3 regions of the Streptomyces sp. HSG2 genome follow, and region 2 is predicted to be linked to each of the others. Evidence: riboswitches for the same ligand, from Rfam matches in the RefSeq annotation. Region 2 holds a riboswitch; each other region holds the start of a gene.
The links. Region 2 has a riboswitch for thiamine pyrophosphate ahead of thiO (glycine oxidase ThiO). Riboswitches for the same ligand answer to the same signal wherever they lie in the genome.
Positions count from the first base shown of each region.

Region 1: linked by a shared signal. The riboswitch ahead of thiC (phosphomethylpyrimidine synthase ThiC) and the one ahead of thiO (glycine oxidase ThiO) in region 2 are both predicted to bind thiamine pyrophosphate.
Region 3: linked by a shared signal. The riboswitch ahead of JEK78_RS04590 (thiamine ABC transporter substrate-binding protein) and the one ahead of thiO (glycine oxidase ThiO) in region 2 are both predicted to bind thiamine pyrophosphate.

Region 1 is NZ_CP066801.1:2,612,988-2,617,620, reverse strand. Features, by position in the region: gene thiC (phosphomethylpyrimidine synthase ThiC) at 1-1,630, opposite strand, end outside; TPP riboswitch at 1,623-1,811, opposite strand; gene JEK78_RS10995 (YibE/F family protein) at 1,883-3,463, shown strand; gene JEK78_RS10990 (SsgA family sporulation/cell division regulator) at 3,509-3,946, opposite strand; gene JEK78_RS10985 (IclR family transcriptional regulator C-terminal domain-containing protein) at 4,045-4,633, opposite strand, start outside.
Region 2 is NZ_CP066801.1:4,114,501-4,119,133, forward strand. Features, by position in the region: gene JEK78_RS17800 (thiazole synthase) at 1-548, opposite strand, end outside; gene thiS (sulfur carrier protein ThiS) at 552-779, opposite strand; gene thiO (glycine oxidase ThiO) at 776-1,996, opposite strand; TPP riboswitch at 1,994-2,105, opposite strand; gene JEK78_RS17815 (FAD-dependent oxidoreductase) at 2,369-3,541, shown strand; gene JEK78_RS17820 (Rv2175c family DNA-binding protein) at 3,713-4,078, shown strand; gene thiE (thiamine phosphate synthase) at 4,206-4,633, shown strand, end outside.
Region 3 is NZ_CP066801.1:1,171,900-1,176,532, reverse strand. Features, by position in the region: gene frr (ribosome recycling factor) at 1-276, shown strand, start outside; gene JEK78_RS04600 (phosphatidate cytidylyltransferase) at 276-1,367, shown strand; gene rlmN (23S rRNA (adenine(2503)-C(2))-methyltransferase RlmN) at 1,553-2,659, shown strand; TPP riboswitch at 2,713-2,818, shown strand; gene JEK78_RS04590 (thiamine ABC transporter substrate-binding protein) at 2,894-3,985, shown strand; gene JEK78_RS04585 (iron ABC transporter permease) at 3,949-4,633, shown strand, end outside.

The DNA of each region.
Region 1 (4,633 bases), 1.5 Mb from region 2:
GCTCCGCGGGCAGCGTCTCGTCATGGAACTCCCGCGCCGTGTCCGGATCGAGAGCCAGATTGAACTGGTCCTCCCAGCGGAACTCGAAGCGCGCGTCCGACAGGGCGTCATCCCACCGCTGAGCGCCGGGGTGGCCCTTCGCCAGGTCGGCCGCGTGAGCCGCGATCTTGTAGGTGATGACGCCGGTCTTGACGTCATCGCGGTTGGGCAGGCCCAGGTGCTCCTTGGGCGTGACGTAGCAGAGCATCGCCGTGCCCCACCACGCGATCATCGCCGCGCCGATTCCGGAAGTGATGTGGTCGTACCCCGGCGCCACATCGGTCGTCAGCGGACCGAGCGTGTAGAAGGGGGCTTCCTCGCAGACGTCCTGCTGGAGATCGATATTCTCCTTGATCTTGTGCATCGGCACATGCCCGGGGCCCTCGATCATGGTCTGCACGTGAAAGCGCTTGGCGATGCGGTTGAGTTCGCCCAGCGTCTCCAACTCGGCGAACTGCGCCCGGTCGTTGGCATCCGCGATGGATCCGGGCCGAAGACCGTCACCGAGCGAGTAGGTGACATCGTAGGCGGCGAGAATCTCGCAGAGCTCCTCGAAATTCTCGTAGAGGAAGGACTCCTTGTGGTGCGCCAGGCACCACGCCGCCATGATCGACCCTCCGCGCGAGACGATGCCCGTCTTGCGGTTGGCGGTGAGCGGTACGTACGGCAGCCGCACCCCCGCGTGGACGGTCATGTAGTCGACGCCTTGCTCTGCCTGCTCGACGACCGTGTCCTTGTAGATCTCCCAGGTCAGCTCCTCGGCCCTGCCGTCGACCTTCTCCAGCGCCTGGTAGAGGGGCACCGTGCCGATGGGCACCGGCGAATTGCGCAGCACCCACTCGCGCGTGGTGTGGATGTTGCGTCCGGTGGAGAGGTCCATCACGGTGTCGGCACCCCAACGGGTGGCCCAGGTCATCTTCTCCACCTCCTCCTCGATGGAGGAGGTCACCGCCGAGTTGCCGATGTTGGCGTTGACCTTCACCAGGAACCGCTTGCCGATGATCATCGGCTCGATCTCCGGATGGTTCACGTTGGCCGGCAGGACGGCGCGCCCGGCGGCGATCTCGGTGCGCACCACCTCCGGGGAGACGTCCTCCCGAAGGGCGACGTACTCCATCTCCGGGGTGATCTCGCCGCGGCGCGCGTAGGCCAGCTGACTGACCGGACGGCCGTCGCGGCCTCGGCGGGGCAGCCGCGGACGCCCCGGGAACACCGCGTCGAGGTTGCGCAGCCCACCACGCGGTGAGGTGTGCCGGATCCCGTCGTCCTCGGGCCGGACGGGGCGCCCGGCGTATTCGGTCGTGTCGCCCCGAGCGATGATCCAGTTCTCCCGGAGCGGAGGCAGGCCCCTGCGGACATCGGTGTCCGCGAGCGGATCGGTGTAAGGGCCGGAGGTGTCGTAGAGCGAGACCGAACGCCCGTTGGTGAGATGCACCTGTCGGACGGGCACGCGCAGGTCGGGGCGGGAGCCCTCGACGTACGCCTTGTGCCAGCCGATCGGTTTCCCGGCGTCGCCGTCGGAGGAGGACGGCGACTCGGGGGTCTGCTGCTGGTCGGTGGAGGCAAGCGTGTGTGCGTCCTCGGTGGTCATGAGACCTACTCCCTACGCCGGCATTACCCGGTAACAGGTTCGGCGGTCGACGCAGCGTCGCCCGTCCGCGGCGCATCGTGGGATATGTCACCCGTAGCCGGTGAGGTTTCCCGTGAAACGTCGCTTCGACGGAGGTCAGCGCCCTCTCAGCCCGGTGCTCCGAGCTCCCGCGTGTACAAAGCGGTCCATACGCTAGCGCCAATCCGGGCGCGGTGAACAGAGGGCCCCCGAGCTTCTTGCGATGATCGGCCTGTGACCACGACGCAGCCTTCACCCCAGCCCCCGCCCGAAGGCAGCCGCGGGCCGGGGCCCGACACCGACGCTCCACGGGACGTCCGGGGAACGGTCGACGGCCACGCTTCCGACGGACCGCTCCTCGACGGGGGTGCGCGTCCCCCGTCGCCGCCGGGCCCGGAAACCGCGATCGGCCGGGGGCTGGGCACCGACGGCCTTCCCCGGGACCACGAGTCGCGTCGCGCCCCCGGGCGGGAAGCGGGGCACGGTCGGCAGAGGACGCACGAGGGGCACGGTCACGGAGGGCATGGACACAGCCATGCGCACGGCCCCGCCACGCCCGTCTCGCGTCACCTGCGCAGGGTCATCGCCGCGGTACTCATCCCCTTCGCGGCGGCCGCGGCGGCCGGACTGCTCGTGCTCTGGCCGGGAGGTGCCCCGCCCCACGAACGCACCGGAGTCGGCTTCGACCGACAGACCCAGCGGGCCACGGTCGTCGAAGTCGTCGAAGTGGCGTGCGCGGACCTCGCCTCCTCCGGGGTTCCTCCCACCGGCGACACCTCCACCGCTTCCGGGTCGGCGGCCGTGGAGCGCGACAAGGGCGTCTGCGACAGAGCGACGATCCGAGTGGACACCGGCGGCGACACGGGGCGCACCTTCACCGAGATCGTCCAACCCGACCAGCCCAGACAACTCAGCCAGGGGCAGCGGGTCGTCGTCGCCTACGAGCCGTCCGCCCCCGAGGACCTGCAGTACGCGGTCACCGACATCGACCGACGGCTGCCGATGACGCTGCTCGCGGGCATTTTCGCCTTGGCCGTCGTGGTCGTCGGACGGCTCCGCGGTCTGATGGCCCTGCTCTCCTTGGCCATCAGCTTCCTGGTACTGAACTTCTTCATCCTGCCCGCGATTCTCCAGGGATCGAATCCGCTGCTCGTGGCCGTGGTCGGCGCCGCCGTGATCATGTTGATCGCCCTCTACCTGTGCCACGGGCTCTCCGCCCGCACCTCGGTGGCGGTCCTGGGCACCCTCGTCTCGCTGCTGCTGATCGGGGTGTTGGGGTCGCTCTTCATCGGCTGGGCGGCGCTGACCGGCGACACGGACGACAACACCGGGCTCATCCACGGTCTGTATCCGTCCATAGACATGAGCGGCCTGCTCCTCGCCGGCATCATCATCGGATCCCTCGGCGTCCTGGACGACGTCACGGTCACGCAGACCTCGGCCGTCTGGGAACTGCACGACGCCAACCCGACCATGGGCTGGCGCCAGTTGTACCGAGCGGGGATCCGTATCGGCCGCGATCACATCGCGTCCGTCGTCAACACGCTCGTTCTCGCCTACGCGGGCGCGGCCCTCCCGCTCCTGCTGCTGTTCTCCATCGCGCAGAGCAGCGTGGGAACCGTCGCCAACAGTGAACTGGTGGCCGAGGAGATCGTGCGGACCCTTGTCGGGTCGATCGGGCTGGTGGCCTCGGTACCGGTGACCACGGCCCTGGCGGCGCTCGTCGTGTCGGCCGACCGCGCCCGGACCACCGAAGGAAGGATCGGAGGAGGCAAGGTCGTTCGGGGCGGACGGGGCCGTCGCCGCAAGCGATGAGACACCCCCTGCGGCGGGGCGAACCACTCCGCCCCCGCCGCACGCTCAGCCCGCGCTCTGCTCCTCCGCGAGGATGCGGTCGAGGGCCTCCTCCAAGTGAGCGTCGAAATCCGCGAGCGCGCCCTCCTGTCCCAGAGGCACCAGCTTGTCGGTACGGTCGAGGAACGCGACCAGAGGTGCGGCGGAGGAGCGGAAGACAGCCTGGTCACCACCGACCTGAAGACGAATCACCACCTCCGCCAAGGGCTCCGGCTCGACCGGCGCCACCCGGACGTCACCGTCGCCACTGGGCCGCCCCACCCCGTCGATGAGCAGCTCACGGCCGAAGGCCCAGGTCACCGGCGCATCGCCGGGCAGGTGGAACGTGAGGCGGACGGCGTAGGGATCACCCGTCTCGTAACGCAGCTCCACCGGGATACGGAAGGTGAGTTCCTCGGACACGAGAAAACTCATCATGACCTCTGCCTGTACGGACTGGTGCATCGCCTACCCCGTCTTCGCCGTGGACTGGCCGGGAATCAAACCTCTGACACTGGTGGCATCTTGCTGAACGTACACACCAGATCACAAGGAGTAAGTTTTCAGATACTGAGAACGAGGGCCAGCGACCCCAGGCGCCGCCGCGCCTCCCTCCGCAACCGCAGCACCGCGGGCAACAACCGGTCGGATTCGTGGGCGGGGACGGAGAGGCCCACCGCCGCCACCGAGGCGCCGGCGACGAGAGGAAGCGCCGCACAGACCGTCCCGAGGGCGTACTCCTCGTGTTCGACCGCCGCCCCCGCACGTCGCACGGCGTGCAGTCTTCGACGAAGCCGCCGCTCGTCACGCACGGTGTACCGAGTGATCGTCCGCACCGGATGGCGCGCGAGGTGGTCCTGTCGACTCTCGGCGTCCAACTGCGCCATCAGACACAGACCGAGCGCGTGCGCGTGCCCGGTCTCGCGGAAGGCGGCCCACTCCGCGACCGCCGGGTGGTCCACGGTGTCCGCGACACGGACGACCTCGATCTCGCCCTCGCGGTAGCGCGCGTAGTACACCGGCGCCCCGACGGCGTCACGCCAGTCCGTGAGTATCTCGTCCAGCGTGCCGCGACGTTTCTGCTGGGCCCCGCGGCTCGTGAGCCGCTCGACAGCCTCCCCCAGGAAGAACAACCCCTTGTCCCGCCGCAGA
Region 2 (4,633 bases):
AGGATCACCGGCACGCCGGCCCGTTCCACGATCAACTCGAAGTTGTGCGGATTGCGGATGCCCAGGCCGGAGCCGATCGGGGAGCCCAACGGCATGATCGCCGCGCACCCCACGTCCTCCAGCTTCCGCGCCACCACCGGATCGTCGCCGGTGTACGGGAGCACCGTGAACCCCTCGTCCACGAGCGTCTCCGCCGCGTCCAGCAACTCGACCGGGTCCGGGAGCAGCGTCCGCTCGTCGGCGATCACCTCCAGCTTCACCAGGTCGGTCCCGAGGGCCTCACGGGCCAGGCGCGCGGTGAGCACCGCCTCGCCCGCGGTGTAGCAACCGGCCGTGTTCGGCAGCACCCGGATGCCGAGCCGGCGCAGGACCGACAACACCGAGCCGCGCACGGACGGGTCCACGCGCCGCATGGCCACCGTGGTCAGTTCCGTCCCCGAGGCGATCAGGGAACGCTCCAGCACGTCCAGGCTGGGCGCCCCGCCGGTGCCCATGATCAGTCGGGAGGTGTAGGAGACACCGCCCAGGACGAAGGGGTCCTCGGCCATCGGTCAGCCTCCCTGCACGGCGGTCACGACTTCGACGCGGTCGCCGTCGGCCAGTGGCGTGGACGCCCATCGGCCACGCGGGACGACGGTCTCGTTGAGGGCGGCGGCGACACCCGTCGGCGCCTTGGTGAGGGTGGCGACCAGTTCGTCCAGGGCGGTGCCGGGCGGTACCCGGAGCGCCGCCCCGTTGACGGACAGGGTGAGCGGGCGGGTGGCCTTCGAGGTCGTCAACGCGATGTCTCCGGGGTGGCGGTGTCGAAACGTCTCGGGGTGAAGGGGAGGGCCTCCTGCGGCAGCAGGCCCGTCGTCAGGACGTGGGCCATGACGTCCCCGGTGACCGGGGTGAGGAGAACCCCGTTGCGGTGGTGGCCGGTGGCCGCCAGCAGTCCCTCCACCGCGGTCGGGCCGAGCAGCGGGGCGTTGTCCGGGGAGGCGGGGCGCAGGCCGGCCAGGGTCTCCGTCAGTGGAAGCTCCGTGACGCCCGGGACCAGTTCGTGCGCGTCGCGCAGCAGCTCGTACACGCCGCCGGCGGTCACCGTGGTGTCCCAGCCCATCTCCTCGCTGGTGGCGCCCACCACCAGCTCGCCGTTCTCGCGTGGCACCAGGTACACCGGGTTCCCGCGCACCACGGCTCGGACGGTCCGACTCAACAGGGGCGGCGCGTCGGCCGGCATCGCCAGCCGCAGCACCTGCCCCTTGACGGGGCGCACCGGCGGCAGGGCGTGCCGAGGCACGCCGGCCAGCCGGGCGCTCGCGCTCCCTCCGGCGAGCACGGTCCGCCCCGCCCGCAGTGTCGCCCCGTCGTCCGTCACCACACCGGTGGCACGATCCGCGTCCATGGTCAGCCGAAGGGCCCGTGCCCGGTGGAGCGTCACGCCCGCGTGTTCGCAGGCGGTCACGAGCGCCCGTCCCAGGCGCCTCGGGTCGATCTGGTGGTCGCCGTCGACCCGGAGCCCGCCGCGGACCCCGGGAGCCAGCATCGGCTCCAGGCGGCGGCAGTCCCGGCCGGAGAGCCACTCGGCCGACAGGCCGCAGCGCAGTTGCAGGGCGTGCAGGTCCCGCAACAGGGCGCGGTCGTCGGCGTCGCGAGCCACGGCGAGCGTGCCGCACCGGCGATAGCCGGGGTCCTGCCCGGTCGCGTCGAGGAGTTCGGCGGCGAAGGCGGCGTAGCGGCCGGCCGAGGCGAGGTTCAGTGACAGCAAGGTCTCCTCGCCGTAGTGGAGTTCGGTGACGGCGGCCAGCATTCCGGCCGCGACCCGGGCGGCGCCGCCCCCGGGTTCGGGGTCCACCACGGTGGTGAGGAGTCCGCGCTGTGCCGCCCGCCAAGCGGTGACCAGGCCGATGACTCCTCCCCCCACGACGACCACGTCCGGAATCCGTCCGGGGGTCGCCGTCGCGCGCGGGGACGCTTCCGACCTCGCGCGCGAGGACGACGATGAAGACGACATGGGTGTCCAGCCCCTCCCTTCGCCGGCATGACCCGGATCAGGTGCGTACGGTCGGAGGCCGCCAGCCTCCCTCTCAGCCCGGTGCGTCCGGGCTCCCGCGAGTGCTCTACCGTGGCCACCCTAGCCGTTGGCCCCGCTCGTCGGTAAGGGAGTGCCCCTCATGGCCCGTTCGTCGCACGGACTCCTCCCCGCGGCCGATCGGCCGCACGGGAGCCCGGGACCCCGCACTCCCCTCGCCGGCCGCGCGTCGGCGGGGGCCTCGGGCATCCCGGGCCGTCACTCGGCGGGGTGTTGCCGTCCGGCGCCGGGTCTCCTCTCCGGAGCGATCCGTTGAGCGGGCGTCCGGAGCGGGTGGTCGTGGTCGGAGCGGGCATGGCCGGGGTGCGGACGGCGGTGGCCCTCCGTGAGGGGGGCTTTCGCGGGGACGTCACGCTGATCGGCGCCGAGCCGCATCGACCCTACGATCGTCCGCCGCTGTCCAAGGCCGTCCTGTCGGGCGGTGCGGAGGGGGCGGCCTTCGACGTCGACTTCGAGGCCCTGGCGATCGACCTGCGACTGGGCCGCGAGGCGCTCGGCGTCCGGGTCGACGACCACGTGCTGGAAACCGACGGGGGCCCCGTTCCCTACGACGTCCTCGTGTTGGCGACCGGGGCGAGGGCCGCCCGCCTGCCCGGCACCGACGGCGTCCCGGACGTACACCTGCTGCGGACCCTCGACGACGCCGAGCGCCTTCGGCCGGTCCTCGCCGCCCGCCACGACGTCGTCGTGGTCGGCGCCGGCTGGATCGGCGCCGAGTTCGCCACCGCCGCGCGCGAGGCGGGATGCGAGGTGACCGTCCTGGAGGCGGCGGACCACCCGCTGGCCGAGGTGCTCCCCGCCGAGGTGGCCGCGCCGATGGCCGACTGGTACGCGCGTGCCGGGGCGGTGTTGCGGACCGGGGCCCGGGTCGCCCGCGTCGAGCCCGGGACGGTGGTCCTCGGGGACGGCACCCGGGTGGCCGCCCGGGCGGTGGTGGTCGGGATCGGAGCACGTCCGGCCACCGATTGGCTGACCGGATCCGGGATCGCGTTGGGCGGGCGGGGCGAGGTGACGGCGGACGATCGGCTGCGCGCGAGCGCGCCGGACGTGTACGCGGTCGGCGACTGCGTCTCCTTTCCCTCCGCCCGCTTCGGCGAGCGGTTGTCCGTGCACCACTGGGACAACGCGCTCCAAGGGCCGACGACCGTCGCCGCGGGCATCCTCGCCGACACGCGGGACGCGGCCCCCGCCTACGACCCCGTCCCGTACTTCTGGTCGGAGCAGTTCGGCCGGTACGTCCAGTACGCCGGCCACCACACGCCGGACGACACCCCGCTGTGGCGGGGCGATCCGTCCGACGACGCGTGGACGGTCTGCTGGACGCGCGGGGAGCGTCTGGTCGCGGTCCTCGCCGTGGGGCGCCCCCGGGATCTGGCCCAGGGGCGGCGCCTCATCGCCTCCTCCTCACGCGTGGTCCCGGGTGTCCTCGCCGATCCGGCCACGCAGCTGAAGGCCGCGGCCCGCTGAAGGCCGCTGCCGGGGCCGACTCGGGCGAGCCGCGACACGGGGCCCGGGCGGCGCTCGGGCCGTCGGGCGGTCGCGAGCCGGCTGCCCGTCGGGGCCACCGATGGCGTGACGTCCCGCCGCCTCGGCAGGGTCCGGTTTCCGACTGTCGGCGCCGGATGGCAGTCTGGGGGCGTGACCGAGATTGACACGAAGATCGACGCTCTCGTCCCCGCCTGGCTCACCCTGCCCGACATCGCCGAGATGCTGGGCGTCGAGGTGACCCGCGTCCGGCAGCTGGTCAAGGAGGGCCAGCTCATCGCCGTCCGCCGAGGCGAGAACCGCGCGCTGCACGTACCGGCCGCCTTCATCGACGGCGACCGGGTGGTGAAGGGCCTGTCCGGCACGCTCACACTGCTGCGGGATGACGGCTTCACGGTCGAGGAGATGCTGGAGTGGCTCTTCACTCCCGACCCGACCCTGCCCGGTACCCCCGCCGAGGCGCTGAGCGAGAATCGCGGCACGGAGGTGAAGCGCCGCGCACAGGCGCTGGCCGTCTGATCCGACCGCCGCCGCGGGCCGGGCACCGCCGTCGTGGGGGTGCCCGGCCCGAGAAGCGCGATCGCCGGACGGCGGCGCGAGGCCGGTGTGCCACCTCCGCCCGACACCGACACAGGGGGGACCCCGCATGTCCGACACCTCGGCCACCGTCCATGACCGCCTCGCCGACGCCCGGCTCTACTTGTGCACGGACGCACGCGAGCGCCAGGGGGACCTTCCCCAGTTCCTGGACGCGGTTCTCGCGGCCGGAGTCGACATCGTCCAGCTCCGGGACAAGGGCATGGAGGCGGCCCGGGAGCTGGACCGTCTGCGGGTGTTCGCCGAGGCCTGCTCCCGGCACGGGAAACTGCTCGCGGTCAACGACCGGGCGGACGTCGCCCACGCCGCGGGCGCCGATGTCCTCCATCTGGGCCAAGGCGACCTGCCCGTCCCCGCGGCGCGCGACGTGCTCGGGGCCGACGTCCTGATCGGCCGGTCCACCCACACCGAGTCCGAGGCCGCCGCCGCGGCCGTCCAGGCCGGTGTGGACTATTTCTGCGTGGGGCCCTGCTGGCC
Region 3 (4,633 bases), 2.9 Mb from region 2:
GGGAACATCATCCGGGTGGTGTTCCCGGAGCTCACCGAGGAAAGGCGGCGCGAGTACATCAAGGTCGCCAAGGGCAAGGGCGAGGACGCGAAGGTGTCGATCAGGTCCGTCCGTCGCAAGGCCAAGGACGCCATCGACAAGATGGTCAAAGACGGCGACGTCGGCGAGGACGAGGGACGCCGCGCGGAGAAGGAGCTCGACGACACCACGGCGAAGTACGTCGCCCAGGTCGACGAGCTTCTGAAGCACAAGGAAGCCGAGCTTCTCGAAGTCTGATGGACGAGTCTTCCCGGGGCGTACCCACGGGCACCGGGTACGTGGGGACCGCCGAACGGGTGCCTCGCCCCGGCCATGTCCCCGGGGTGCCGCCGGTGGATTCCGCTTACCCTACGCACAGCGCTCAGCACACCCGCCCGCTGCCCGTGGTGCCCGGCGTGCCCGAGGACGCCGGGTACGACGCGCGCCGGGACGGCGGACGGGGCGACCGACAGAATCCGGAGCCCATGCCCGACGCCTCGAACCCGGCGCCTCCGTCCCAGCCGGCACCGCAGAAGAAGAGCGCGGGGCGCGACCTGGGCGCGGCGATAGGAGTGGGCGTCGGGCTCGGTGCGGTCATCATCGTGTCGTTGTTCGTCCAGAAGGCCGTCTTCGTCGGTGTGATCGCGGCGGCGGTGGTGGTCGGGCTGTGGGAGCTGGCTCGTCGCCTGCGGGAGCGCAGGGGCATTCGGGTGCCGTTGGTGCCGCTGGCCGTCGGTGGTGCGGCGATGGTGGTCGCCGGATACGCCCGGGGTGCCGACGGTGCCTGGGTGGCCATGGCGTTGACGGCCCTTGCGGTCTTCGTCTGGCGTATGACCGAACCTCCCGAGAATTACCTGAGGGACGTCACGGCCGGTGTCTTCGCCGCCTTCTACGTGCCTTTCCTCGCGACCTTCGTCGCGTTGATGCTGACCGCCGAGGACGGACCGTGGAGGGTCCTGACCTTCCTGCTGCTCACCGTCGTGAGCGACACCGGGGCATACGCCGTGGGCTGGCGCTTCGGCACCACCAAGCTGGCCCCCCGGATCAGCCCCGGCAAGACCCGCGAGGGGCTGCTGGGCGCGGTGGCCTTCGCGATGGTGGTCGGGGCACTGTGCACGCAGTTCCTGATCGACGGGGGCCGCTGGTGGCAGGGGTTGGTCCTGGGCCTGGCGGTCGCGGTCAGCGCCACTCTCGGTGATCTCTGCGAATCGATGATCAAGAGGGACCTCGGCATCAAGGACATGGGCTCGCTGCTGCCCGGGCACGGCGGCATCATGGACCGGCTCGACTCCCTGCTCCCGACGGCGCCGGTGGTGTGGCTGCTCCTGGTGATCTTCGTCGGCGGCTGACCGCGCCGAGAGGTCGGCTCGTCCCGTGTGCCGTCACCGAACACCGGCAGCGGCCTCGTGGCTCTTCAGGGTGCCTGCCCCCGGGGCGTGACGAATAGGCCGCCGTGGGGTGCGTCGGCGCCGTCGCGGAGGGCACCCGGGACCCGTCCGGTGCATCGGTGGGGATCTGCGACACTGGTACGACCATGCCCAAGCCCGGAGAGCTCACATTCGTCGCCCCCCGCGGAGCCAAGAAGCCGCCGCGGCACCTCGCCGACCTGTCGCCCGCCGAGCGTGGGGAGGCGGTCGCCGCCCTCGGCGAGAAGCCGTTCCGCGCCAAGCAGCTGTCGCGACACTACTTCGCGCGCTACGCGCCCGAGCCGGAGCGGTGGACCGACATCCCGGCCGGTTCGCGTGCGCGGCTGCGTGAGGCCTTGCTGCCCGAACTGATGACGGTGGTCCGCCATCTGTCCACCGACGCGGGCACCACGCGCAAGACCCTCTGGCGTCTGTTCGACGGGACCTTGGTGGAGTCCGTGTTGATGCGCTACCCCGACCGGGTCACCATGTGCGTCAGCTCGCAGGCGGGGTGTGGCATGAACTGCCCGTTCTGCGCCACCGGTCAGGCCGGTCTGGACCGCAACCTCTCCACCGCGGAGATCGTCCACCAGATCGTCGACGGGGTGCGCGCCCTGCGGGACGGCGAGGTGCCCGGGGGGCCCGCGCGACTGTCCAACATCGTCTTCATGGGCATGGGCGAGCCACTCGCCAACTACTCGCGCGTCGTCGGCGCGATCCGGCGGCTCACCGACCGGGAACCGGATGGCCTCGGGCTGTCCCAGCGTGGCATCACGGTCTCGACGGTGGGCCTGGTTCCCGCGATCCACCGCTTCGCCGACGAGGGTCTCACCTGCCGGCTGGCGATCTCGCTCCACGCGCCCGACGACGAGTTGCGCGACACCCTCGTCCCCGTGAACACCCGGTGGAGGGTGCGCGAGGTGCTGGACGCGGGCTTCGCCTACGGCGCGAGGTCCGGACGGCGGCTGTCGATCGAGTACGCGCTGATCCGGGACGTCAACGACCAGGCGTGGCGGGGCGACCGCCTGGGCCGGCTACTCAAGGGAAGACCGGTGCACGTCAACCTGATCCCGCTCAACCCGACGCCGGGTTCCCGCTGGACCGCGTCCCGTCCCGAGGACGAGAAGGCGTTCGTCGAGGCCGTCGCCGCCCATGGGGTGCCGGTGACGATCCGTGACACCCGAGGGCAGGAGATCGACGGGGCCTGTGGTCAGCTGGCCGCGACCGAGAGGTAGGGTGGCCGGTCCGAGGGCACCTCGGCGGACGGGTCACCCGTCCGACCATCTTCATATTCCGACAGGGGAGCGCCACAGCGCTGAGAGTGCGGCATCGGCCGCAGACCCTCCGAACCTGGCCCAGGTCATTCTGGGTAGGGAGATCGGTCACCGCTCGAGCTGTTGCGTCCCACCCGGACCCGTCGTGGGTGCCGGGCGGGGCCGCGTCTTCTCCTGGTCACCCGGGAGGAAGCAGTGGGGAACACCGACAAGCGATGGGTCGCGGCGCTCGGCGCACTCGGCATGGCCTGCGGGCTGGTCGCCTGTGGCGCGTCCGGAGACGCCGCCGACGAGGCGGACGGCCAGCGGTCGACCGTCACGCTCGTGAGCCACGGCTCGTGGGCGGTATCCGACGACGTGGTCGCCGAGTTCGAGAAGACCTCCGGATACCGCTTGCGCGTCCTGGAGGACGGCGACGCCGGGCAGGCCGTGAACAAGGCGATCCTGACCAAGGACAACCCCCAGGGCGACGTCTTCTTCGGGGTCGACAACACGCTGTTGTCCAGAGCCCTGGAGAACGGCCTGTTCCAGTCGTACGAGGCCGAGGGGATCGACCGGGTGCTGCCCGAGTACCGCGTCGACGAGGAGGAGCGTCGCGTGACGCCCGTCGACACCGGGGACGTCTGCGTCAACTACGACAAGGCCTACTTCGACGAACGCGGGACGCCGCCGCCCGACACCCTCGACGACCTGGTCGATCCCGAGTACAAGGATCTCCTCGTCACCGAGAACGCGGCCACCTCCTCCCCGGGGCTGGGCTTCCTCCTGGCGACGGCCGCCGAATACGGCGAGACCGGATGGTCGGACTACTGGGAGAAGCTGCGCGACAACGGCGTGAAAGTCGTGGACGGCTGGGAACAGGCCTACAACGAGGAGTTCTCCGGTTCCGCCGGAGGGCGTCAGGCCGGTGGAGAGCGCCCGCTCGTGGTCTCCTACGCCTCCTCTCCGCCCGCCGAGGTGATCTTCGCCGACCCGCAGCCGGACACGGCCCCCACCGGAGTCGCGACGGGCACCTGCTTCCGACAGATCGAGTACGCGGGACTGCTGGCCAACGCGGCGAACCCCGAGGGCGGCAAGGCTCTCCTCGACTTCCTCGTGGGGCGGACCTTCCAGGAGGACATGCCACTGAACATGTTCGTGTACCCGGTCCGGGAGGACGCTCGGATACCCGAGGCGTTCGCCGAGCACGGTCCTCCGGTCGCGAACCCCCGGACCATGGATCCGGAGGAGATCGCCGAGCACCGCGACGCATGGGTCAAGTCGTGGACGTCGCTGGTCCTCAGGTAGCCGCGACGGACGGTCGGCGGTCACGGGGGGACCGCGCACGCCTGGCGCTGATGATCCTCCCCGTGCTGTTCTTCGGGGTGTTCTTCGCCTATCCGGTGGCCGCCATCGTCGCGCGGGGACTGCGCCCCGAGGGCTTCTGGGAGTTGGGCCGGATCGGGGAGGTCGTCGCCGATCCCGGAATCCGGGGTGTGCTCTGGTTCACCACCTGGCAGGCGTCGGCCTCCACGGCGCTCACGCTGTTGATCGCCCTGCCCGGCGCGTACGTGTTCGCCCGCCTGGACTTCCCCGGCAAGCGGCTGCTGCGGGCGGTGGTCACCATTCCCTTCGTCCTTCCCACCGTGGTCGTCGGCACGGCGTTCCTCGCCCTCGTCGGTCGGGGAGGTCTCCTGGACGATCTGTGGGGAGTGCGGCTGGACACGACGGTCTGGGCGATCCTCTTGGCACACGTGTTCTTCAACTACGCCGTCGTCGTCCGCACGGTCGGTGGTCTCTGGTCCCAACTGGACCCTCGGCAGGAGGAGGCCGCCAGGATGCTGGGGGCCTCGCGCAGCCGGGCCTGGCGCACGATCACGCTCCCCGCGCTCGCGCCCGCCGTCGGCGCCGCCTCGCTCATGGTCTTCCTGTTCACCTTCACCTCCTTCGGGGTCG